DNA from 2 places in the Pleomorphomonas sp. T1.2MG-36 genome. Region 2 is predicted to be linked to the other one. Evidence: riboswitches for the same ligand, from Rfam matches in the RefSeq annotation. Region 2 holds a riboswitch; the other holds the start of a gene.
The links. A riboswitch is a leader RNA that binds a small molecule or an ion and turns the genes downstream of it on or off. The one in region 2 is predicted to bind FMN.

Region 1 (5,176 bases), 200 kb from region 2:
GACCTCGACATTGATCTCGTCGCCGAGGGCGGCGGCCGACAGGTTGGTGTTGTCCCAGGTGTGGGGAATGATGGTGATGCCGATGCGGGCGCCATTGTCCGCCGGCTCGATGCTGTTGATGGTCAGGCTGATGCCGTTGAGCGAGATCGAACCTTTCTCGACGCAGTAGCGGGCAAGCTCCGAGGGCAGGTCGAACTCCAGGCGGCGGGCGTCACTATCGGGCGTCACCGCGACGAGCGTCGCCTTGCCGTCGACGTGGCCCTGGACCATGTGGCCGGACAGCCGGTCGGCGAGCGCCACCGAGCGTTCGAGGTTGACCACCGAACCGGTCGCAAGACGACCAAGGTTGGAGCGGGACAGCGTCTCCGGCGACAGGAAGAAGCGCGCGGTGCCGGCCTCGTCCATTTCGGTGACTGTGAGACAGACGCCGTTGACGGCGATGCTTTCGCCGAGTTCGAGATCGGACCAGCCGGTGGGGATGGTGACGACCAGCGACCCGCCGGTTGCGTTGGCCGTCCGGACGGCGACGGTCCGGGCAATGATGCCGGAAAACATGGTGTTTCAGCCTTTCTTGTTTTGGTTGCGGGAAATGGTGACGTGATCGGGCATGCCGGCCCCGATCTTTCGGATGGCGACGTGCTCGTCCCAGATGCCGGCGGAGAGGATGGCGGCGGTCAGGGTCGGCCCCGCCTCGACCAGCACTTCGTGGACGCCTTCGGCGCCGAGGCGGACCAGCGCCTCGCCGATGTCGGCGAACAGCAAGGGGCGCAGGCCGCGTTGGGCGGCTTCGGCGAGATAGTCGGCCGGCACGCGCCCGCCACGGTCGAGAATGGCGAGGATCCGACTCCTGCCCGGATGATCGGGTACGTGGCGGACGGTGAACTCTGGGCGGTCGGCCAGTATGGTTCCGCTGCCGGTCAGGATGGCGTCGGCGCGGCGGCGCATGCGGTGGGCAAGCGTCAGCGACGCTTCGGATGTGAATGTCTTGCGGCCGAGCGGCGGGATCATCGAACCTGTTTCGTCGAGCGCCTGCTTGACGGTGACGAACGGACGGCCGGTGGTGACCCACGTGACGAAGGGGGCGACGAGGCGCTCGGCCTTGGCTGCGAGGCGCGCGGTATCGGGATGGTCGAGTTCGGTGAGAAGGCGAACTGTGAGACCGGCCGCCGCGAGGCGCGCGGCACCGCCGCCCTCCACACGCGGATTGGGATCGGTCTCGGCGATCCAGATCTCGCGAGCCGGCGTCGACAGGATCGCTTCGGCGCACGGCGGCGTCCGACCGTGGTGGTTGCACGGTTCCAGTGTGACGACGATCGTGTGGATGCGTTCGATCGTGCCCGCTGCCCGGCAGGCGGCAATGGCGCGCGCCTCGGCATGGGCCTCGCCGGCCTTGCGGTGCGCCTCGACGGCGAGAAGATTGCCGGCGGCATCAAGGATGGCGCAGCCGACCGGCGGGTTGGGAGAGGTGGCGCCGGCATAGTCCGTCGCAGCGGCAATGGCGCGCGCAAAGGCATCGGCGATGATGCCGAGAGGCAGGGAATTGGTTGAGCTCGATGCGCCCATGCGATCCTCGATCCGGTGACCGAACGCACTGGGGGCGCAAGCAAACGCAAACGCGCGCACCTCCCGACGGGAAGGCGCACGTGTGGCGTCAGCCGTTCTCTACCATCCGGACTATACCGTCGGCCCCGGAATCACACCGGGTCTGCTGACCCTGCTCCCAGAGGGAACAGGCGCTCGCGGGCTGACGCGCTTTCGCACGATTACCGCCGGTGGGGAATTTCACCCCGCCCCGAGAACGTTCGCCGCCATGAAAGGCGGCATCCGAAAGCATAGGCAGCACGATCCGGATGTACAAGGTCGGATCGTTTACGAAGGACGACGCGCACGCGATCGTGTTCGTCGTCGCGCCGTCGCGTTACAACGAGGCCGGTCGAGGGGCGGCGGGCCGACGTGGCGGCAGACGGTCCAGAGTCTCGGCGGTGGAGCGACATGGGGTTGGGTTGGGCATGCAAATCGCAAACGGCGTCAGTTGCTTGTGATAAGCGTTATGGCTTAGGAAGTCCGCCGTCATGCGCATAGGCCAGATGATCGTCACCGCTCTCGACTGTTCCGATCCGATGATCCTCGCCGGGCGGCTTCGCCCGCTGCGGCGCTTTGCCTTTCTCGACAGCGCACTCGTCGGTGGTGCGATCGGCCGCCACGCCTTCCTCGCTGCCGACCCCTTCGGCACGCTGCGTGTGACCGGTGGGCGAACGTTCTGGAATGACGAGGAAATCCTGGCTGGGCCGGATGATATCCGGTCGCCCGGCCGCCGGGCGCTGGACGAGCTTGGTCGCCGTCTGGCGATCTATCGTCTGGACCCGGTGGCCGGATTGCCTCCGTTCCAAGGTGGCGCCATTGGCCATGTGGCGTATGAGTTCGGCCGTCTGCTCGAACGCTTGCCATCAGCCCCTGGACCGTCCGTCGGGATCGCCGAACTGGAGATGCACTTCTACGACGTGGTCGTTGTCTGCGATCTGGAAGCCGGCCAGGCCTTTCTCATCTCGACCGGTTGGCCGGAGCTGGAGCCGGACAGGCGAGAGGCAAGGGCGCGGGAGCGGGCCGAGCAGTTCATGGCCGTCCTCAAGGGGGCTTCGCCGGTCGAGCCTTCATTCGCCGGCCTCGATGGTTTTGCGTTCGAGGCAAGTCTCGATCGCTCAGGTTACGAGACGGCCGTCGCACGGACGCGAGACTACATTCTTGCCGGAGACATTTTCCAGGCCAACATCGCTCGCCGCATCGAAGTGAATCTGCCGACCGGTTTCGACGCCTGGGGCTACTATCGAAGGCTGCGGGCGACCAATCCCGCTCCCTTCGCAGCTTTCCTCGATCACGGCGATATACAGATCGCGTCGTCATCGCCGGAGCGGCTGATCGAGGTGCGAGATCGTAGGGTCGAGGCGCGACCGATCAAGGGTACGGCGCCGCGTTCGGCCGATCCGCGAGAGGACGGACTTCGTGCTGCGGCGCTGGCCGCTTCGGAGAAGGACAGGGCGGAAAACGTGATGATCGTGGATCTCCTTCGCTCCGATCTCTCCGCCGTCTGCAAGCCGCATACGGTGAAGGTGCCCAATCTTTGCGGCATCGAAACCTACGCCTCGCTGCATCACCTCGTGTCCGTCGTGACGGGAGAGCTGAGGGACGGCTGTACGGCGGTGGATGCGCTTGCGTCCGTCTTCCCCGGAGGATCGATCACCGGCGCGCCGAAGATCCGCGCCATGGAGATTATCGCCGAGCTGGAGCGGGTGCCGCGTGACGTCTACTGCGGAGCGATCGGCTATTTCGGGTTCGACGGTTCGGCCGATTTCAACATCGCCATCCGCACCACGACCTTTACCGAAGGGCGAGCTTCGCTCGGTGCCGGGTGCGGCATCACGCTGCTGTCCGATCCGGCGGCCGAGTTCGAGGAAGCTGAACTCAAGGCGGCGCGGCTGATCGACGCGTTCGGGAGGTCGACGTGATCGTCGTCCTCGACAACTACGACAGCTTCGTCGGCAATGTCGCCCGCTATCTTGTCGAGCTGGGCGAAGAGGTGACCGTTCTGCGCAACGATGCGCTCGCCGTGGCGGACCTCGCCACGCTGGGTGCGGAGGCTCTGGTGATAAGCCCTGGCCCTTGCGGCCCCGGCGAGGCGGGTATTTCGACCGATGCGGTGCGCATGCTGTCCGGTCAGCTGCCAATCCTCGGCATCTGCCTCGGGCATCAGTGCATCGGGGAGGCATTCGGCGGTAGGACCGTTCGCGCCCGCGAGCCGATGCACGGGCGGTCATCTCCGATCACCCACGACCGAACCGGCCTTTTTTCGGGGCTACCCAATCCGCTCCGGGTCGGGCGCTACCATTCGCTGGCCGTCGAGGTGCCGGCGGGCACGCCGCTCCGCGTCACGGCGCGGAGCGAAGGCGGCGATGTCATGGCCATCGAGCATGCGGACCACCCGACGTTCGGCGTGCAGTTCCATCCGGAAAGCGTGCTCACGGAAGGCGGCTATCGAGTGTTCGCCAACTTCCTGTCCTGCCTGCCGGGGCGGGCAGGGCGGCATGCCGCCATCCCGCCCAGCCCGTTCTGATCACTCCATCGTCGGCATGATGAAGTCGGCGCCGGTGCGAATGCCGGTGGGCCAGCGGCTCGTCACCGTCTTGAGGCGGGTATAGAAGCGCACGCCCTCCGAGCCATGCATGTGGTGATCGCCGAACAGCGAGGCCTTCCAGCCGCCGAAGGAGTGGAAGGCCATTGGGACGGGAATCGGCACGTTGACGCCCACCATGCCGGCCTGGATGCGGGTGGTGAACTCGCGGGCGCTATCGCCGTCGCGGGTGAAGATGGCGGCGCCGTTGCCGAACTCGTGCTCGTTGATCAGCCGTAAGGCGGCATCGAAGTCGTCCACGCGGACGATGCCGAGCACCGGCCCGAAGATCTCCTCGCGGTAGATCTTCATCTCGGTGGTCACGTTGTCGAAAAGCGTGGCACCGATGAAATAGCCGTTCTCCCCGCCGGGGCTGACGAAGCCGCGGCCATCGAGCACCAGGGTGGCGCCTTCATCGACACCGCTGTCGACATAGCCGCGCACCTTTTCAAGGTGTGGCCTCGACACCAGCGGCCCCATCTCCGAGGCCTTGTCGGTACCGGCGCCGATGACGAGCTTCCTTGCCCGCTCGGCGAGCTTGTCAACGAGAGCGTCGGCGGTGGCCTTGCCGACCGGCAGGGCGATGGAAATGGCCATGCAACGCTCGCCGGCGGAGCCGTAGGCGGCGCCCATCAGCGCATCGGCCGCCTGGTCGAGGTCGGCGTCGGGCATGATCACCATGTGGTTCTTGGCGCCGCCGAGCGCCTGGCAGCGCTTGCCGTTCTTCGTTGCCGTCTCGTAGATGTAGCGGGCGACCGGCGTCGAGCCGACGAAGCTGACGGCGGCGACGTCGCGATCGTGGAGCAGGGCGTCGACGGCGACCTTGTCTCCGTGCACCACCTGGAAGACGCCCTTGGGCAGGCCCGCCTCGGTCAGCCAGTCGGCGATCAGCAGCGACGCACTCGGGCAGCGCTCCGACGGCTTGAGAATGAAAGCATTGCCGCAGGCGAGCGCCACCGGGAACATCCACATCGGCACCATGGCCGGGAAGTTGAACGGCGTGATGCCGGC
Region 2 (5,176 bases):
ACGAGGCGGCAGTGCAGGCCGACGTTCAGCATTTTCGGGCTGCCGTTCTGCCCCTCCTCGTAGAGCACGTCGAACGCGTCCTTGAGGTAGGTGTAAAACTGATCGCCCGAGTTGAAGCCTTGATTTGTCGCAAACCGCATATCGTTGGTATCGAGCGTATACGGAATGATGAGGTGCGGTCCGTTCGGCCCTTCGATCCAGTAGGGCAGATCGTCGGCATAGGAGTCCGATGAGTAGAGGAAGCCCCCCTCTTCCATGGCGAGCTCGGTCGAGTGGATCGAGGCACGGCCGGTGTACCAGCCGAGAGGGCGCGATCCCGTGACCTCCTCGTGGATCCGGATCGCCTCGAGCATGTGCTCGCGCTCGGCTTCCTTGGTATAGTCCTTGTAGTCGATCCACTTGAGGCCGTGGCTGGCGATCTCCCAGTCGGCCTCCTTCATGGCGGCCACCACCTCCGGAACGCGGGCCAGCGCCGTGGCGACGCCATAGACCGTCACGGGCACGGCGCGCGAGGTGAACAGGCGATGCAGCCGCCAGAAGCCGGCGCGCGAGCCATACTCGTAGATCGACTCCATGTTGGCATGCCGCTGGCCGGGCCAGGGCTGGGCGCCGACGATCTCCGACAGGAACGCCTCGGAAGCCGCGTCGCCGTGAAGAATGCAGTTCTCGCCGCCTTCCTCGTAGTTGACGACGAACTGCACGGCGATGCGGGCGCCGTCGGGCCAGGCCGCGTCGGGAGGGGTGCGGCCGTAACCGACCATGTCGCGGGGATAGGTCTTGTCGATCATGTCGCATCACCTCGTCTGGTTGCCGGCCGGCCGGCGGCAGGCGCCGGAAAAGCGGATCGGCGGCAAGACCGGTTCAGGGCGTGGTCTCGTCGTCGGGAAAGGGACCGCCGACGTCCAGCGTCAGCTCGTCTTCCTTGGTGCCGTGAGTGCGCGCCAGCCGATTCCAGGCGCGCCAGCCGAATGGGATGTAGGCGAGATAGAGAATGGTCAGGATGCTCAGCACGTGGAACGGATAGCTGACCAGCAGCATGGCCAGGATGACCACGCCGATCAGGATCGGCACGACCCACTCCCGCTGGATTCCACCGTATTTCTTGCCCGAGAAGGTCGGCACGCGGCTGACCATCAGGGCTGCGATCAGCACCACGTAGGCAACCACCGCCGGTGCCGCCGCCTGAGGCACGTCGATACCGACGCGGTCGACGTAAACCGGCAGGAGAACCGCGAGCGCGCCAGCCGGAATGGGCACGCCGGTGAAGAAGTTGGCCTGCCAGGTTGGCTTGTCCTCGCCCAGCATGGTGTTGAAGCGGGCAAGACGCAGGGCGCCGGCGATGGCGAACAGCACCACGGCCACCCAACCGAAGGAGTTGATGTCGTGGAAGTTCCAGACGAAGAGCAACAGGGGCGGCGCCACGCCGAAGCTCAGGAAGTCGCTGAGGGAATCGAGCTCCGCCCCGAACTTCGAGGTGACGTGCAGGTAGCGGGCGAGCCGGCCGTCCAGACCGTCCAGCACGGCGGCGATCAGGATGGCATAGACGGCCATCTCGAAACGGCCTTCGAAGCTCATGCGGATCGAGGTCAGGCCGGCACACAGCGACAGCAGCGTCACGAGGTTGGGGATCACGCTGCGGATCGGGATGCGACGCAGCCGCCTCGGCCGCTCGACGGCTTCCGGCTCAGGATCGAATGGCGGGAAAAGTCCGGGCATCTTCGTCCGCCTCAGGACACGCGCACGAACGGCGTCTTGGTCGCGCCGTCGATGTCGGCGAGTACCGTCTCGCCGGCGATCGCCCTCGCCCCCTCGGACACCAGCGCCGTGGCCGTCGCCGGCAGGTAGACATCGACACGCGAGCCGAAGCGGATGAGGCCGAAACGGTCGCCGACGGTCAGGCTTTCACCCTCGCGGGTGAAGGACAGGATGCGGCGGGCGATGAGGCCGGCGATCTGCACCACGCCGACAACGCGTCCATCCGGCCGCTCGATGACCAGCCCGTTGCGCTCGTTGTCCTCGCTGGCCTTGTCGAGCTCGGCATTGAGGAACTTGCCCGCCTTGTAGGCGATCCGCACCACACGCCCCGTAACCGGTGCGCGGTTCACGTGCACGTCGAACACGTTCATGAACACGCAGATGCGCAACAGCGGCTCGGGACCGAGGCCAAGCTCGCGCGGCGGCACGGCAAGCCCCACGGCGGAAATGCGCCCATCGGCCGGCGAGATGACCAGCGAATTCGAAACAGGCGTCACCCGCACGGGATCGCGGAAGAACAGCGCGCACCAGATGGTGAGCGCGAGCCCGATCCAGAACAGCGGCTCGAACAGCCAGCCGAGCAGCACGGTGCCCGCCAGGAAAACCAGGATGAACTTGTGCCCTTCCGGGTGGATCGGCGGCACGGCGTTCTGGATCGACTTGAGCACCGACATGATATTCAGCCCGTAGAATTGCGGGGAAACCCGCTGAGAGAAACGGACTTTTCGCACGAAAGGGCGACACATGCAAAGCCGGTTGCCACTGCACGCCGGTTGTTCACACCGCTTTCAATAAAAAGATGGCCGACGGAACCGCCGCTCCGTCGGCCATATGGACAGAATTGGAAGACGGACGCTTTCCGTCGATCAGCGCCGGATCAGGCGGGCAGCGGATCGGTGCCGATCGGCTTTCCGCCCTCCGTGCGCAGGAGGTAAAGCGACGCTCCAATGATCATCAGCGCCCCGATCCAGAGGTAGCCATCGGGCGCATAGGCGAACACCAGCCAACCGGCCAGCGTGTTGAGCGGCAGGCGCACGTTGTCGAAGGTCTGGAGGTAGGAGGCGTCGGCGCGCGCATAGGCGAGCGTCAGGAGATACTGCGCCGCGGCCGTCAGCGCGGCGAGCGCCAAGATCACCCAGAGCACCGTGCCTCCCGGCAGCGCGAAGGCGGCTCCGACATCGAAACCGGACGAGGTGAGCAGGAAGGCGGCGTTGATCGGCGTGAGCAGGGCCAGAAGGTAGACCGTGACCGATGCCGGCCGCTCGACCGCGGCGAGTTGCTTGGTCATGACAGACGACCCCGCCCACATCGCCGCCGCACCGAGCGGCAACAGGCTGTAGACCGAGAAGTTGTCCGACCAGGGCGCCAGGATCAGCATGCCGCCGACAAAGCCGACGATGGTGGCAAGCGCCCGATGCGGACCGATGCGCTCGCCGAGAATGAGCCGGGCGGCCACGATGACGATGAACGGCGAGGTCATGTCGATGGCCACCACCTGGGCGATCGGCACGCCGGCGGCCAGTGCGCCGACGAAGAACTGCACGCCGAGGGTCGCAAAGACGACGCGGACGATGTGGGCGACGGGATGGGCGGTACGGAAGGCTCCGGCGCCCAGCTTCAGCAGCGTGGGCACGAAGAAGATCAGCGACAAGCCGTACTGCCAGAAGGCGAGTGCCTGCGATGAGAAGTGATAGGTGCCGGTCACCCACTGGGTGAGCACATTGATGGCGGCGAAGATGACGCCGGCCGATACCATGTAGGTCGCTCCCAGCACGGGAAACGAACCGGTCTTGTTCGGGCTCTGATTCAAGGTACGGGTCCTTGCGAAAAGGAACGACGCGGAATCAGGGCGATCGGGACATGGAGACAATCGGTCGCGATCGGCGGAAGCCGGCCGCGAGCGGGATTTTCAGCACACCCTTCTCTTTCATCCGGACTGTACCGTCGGCTCCGGAATCACACCGGATCTGCTGACCTCCCGCCGTGAGGCTGGAGCGCTCGCGGGCTAGACGGCTTGCACCGCCATTACCGCCGGTGGGGAATTTCGCCCCGCCCCGAGAATGGTGCCGACGCGGGGAACCGCGCCGACAGGATGGATATTAATGCAGGAAGCCCCCGAAATCAAAGGCGACACATCGTTTCCACGTGCATGACAGTCATGTTCGCCGACATGTGAACGCCGCCCCCTCGACCCGTGGTCCCGTATCGGCCATAAACCGGGCACATACGAGAAAACCATGCTTATTCCACTCATCGTCGCCTGCGCGCTCTTCATGGAAAACCTGGACAGCTCGGTGGTTTCCACCTCGCTGCCGCAGATCGCCATCGATCTGGGAGTCGACCCGATCTCCCTGAAGCTGGCCTTCACCAGCTATCTCATATCCGTCGCCGTCTTCCTGCCGATCTCGGGCTGGATGGCCGACCGCTTCGGCGCCCGCACGATCTTTCGCCTGGCCATCCTGGTGTTCGTGACGGGGTCGGTCTTCTGCGGCCTGTCCTCGTCGCTCGAGGGGTTCGTCGCCGCCCGCGTCGTGCAGGGCGCTGGCGGTGCCATGATGGTCCCCGTCGGCCGGCTGGTGATGCTGCGCTCGGTGAAAAAATCGGACTATCTGCGCGCCATGAGCTGGCTGACGGTTCCCGCGATGATCGGACCGGTGCTCGGACCGCCGCTCGGCGGCTTCATCACCACCTATTTCGAATGGCGCTGGATCTTCTGGATCAACGTGCCGATCAGCGTCGTCGGCCTCATCCTGGTCAGCATCTTCATCAAGAACTACAAGGAAGAGAACCTGCCTCCGCTCGACACGCGCGGCTTCGTGCTGTCCGGCATCGGCCTTGCCGGCTTCGTGTTCGGCATTGCCGCGAGCGGCATCGGCGTGCTGCCGTCATGGATCGACATCGTCCTCATCATCGTCGGCGCCGCCTCGCTCTATGCCTACGCCCGCCACGCTCTGCGCACGCCCGAGCCCCTGATGGATCTCTCCCTCTTCCGGCTGCCCACGTTCCGCGTGTCGGTGCTCGGCGGCCTGCTGTTCCGCATCGGCGTCGGCGCCATTCCCTTCCTGCTGCCCCTGCTCCTGCAGCTCGGCTTCGGCATGTCGCCCTTCGAAAGCGGCATGCTCACCTTCGCCACCGCCGCTGGCGCCGTGCTGATGAAGTTCACGGCGCCACGCATCGTGCGCGCCTGGGGCTTCCGAATGGTGCTGATGGTCAACACGCTGTTCACCACCGCCTTCCTGCTCGCCATCCTCTCCTTCACCAAGGAGACTTCGCATGCCGCCATCTTCGCGGTGTTGCTGATCGGCGGCTTCTTCCGCTCCCTGCAGTTCACCGCGCTCAACGGCCTGGCCTTCGCCGAGATCGACAACCGGCGGATGAGCCACGCCACGTCGATTTCATCGGTCGGTCAGCAGATCTCGGC

Region 1: it holds a riboswitch for FMN, as region 2 does, so the genes downstream of both, ribD (bifunctional diaminohydroxyphosphoribosylaminopyrimidine deaminase/5-amino-6-(5-phosphoribosylamino)uracil reductase RibD) here and QQZ18_RS03260 (DMT family transporter) in region 2, are expected to answer to the same signal.

What each region holds. Positions count from the first base shown of each region.
Region 1 is NZ_CATNLY010000001.1:483,099-488,274, reverse strand. It holds gene QQZ18_RS02360 (riboflavin synthase) at 1-555, opposite strand, end outside; gene ribD (bifunctional diaminohydroxyphosphoribosylaminopyrimidine deaminase/5-amino-6-(5-phosphoribosylamino)uracil reductase RibD) at 562-1,563, opposite strand; FMN riboswitch at 1,654-1,804, opposite strand; gene pabB (aminodeoxychorismate synthase component I) at 2,073-3,503, shown strand; gene QQZ18_RS02345 (anthranilate synthase component II) at 3,500-4,108, shown strand; gene QQZ18_RS02340 (CoA-acylating methylmalonate-semialdehyde dehydrogenase) at 4,109-5,176, opposite strand, start outside.
Region 2 is NZ_CATNLY010000001.1:686,729-691,904, forward strand. It holds gene puuE (allantoinase PuuE) at 1-788, opposite strand, end outside; gene pssA (CDP-diacylglycerol--serine O-phosphatidyltransferase) at 862-1,716, opposite strand; gene QQZ18_RS03255 (phosphatidylserine decarboxylase) at 1,728-2,429, opposite strand; gene QQZ18_RS03260 (DMT family transporter) at 2,633-3,565, opposite strand; FMN riboswitch at 3,671-3,821, opposite strand; gene QQZ18_RS03265 (DHA2 family efflux MFS transporter permease subunit) at 3,993-5,176, shown strand, end outside.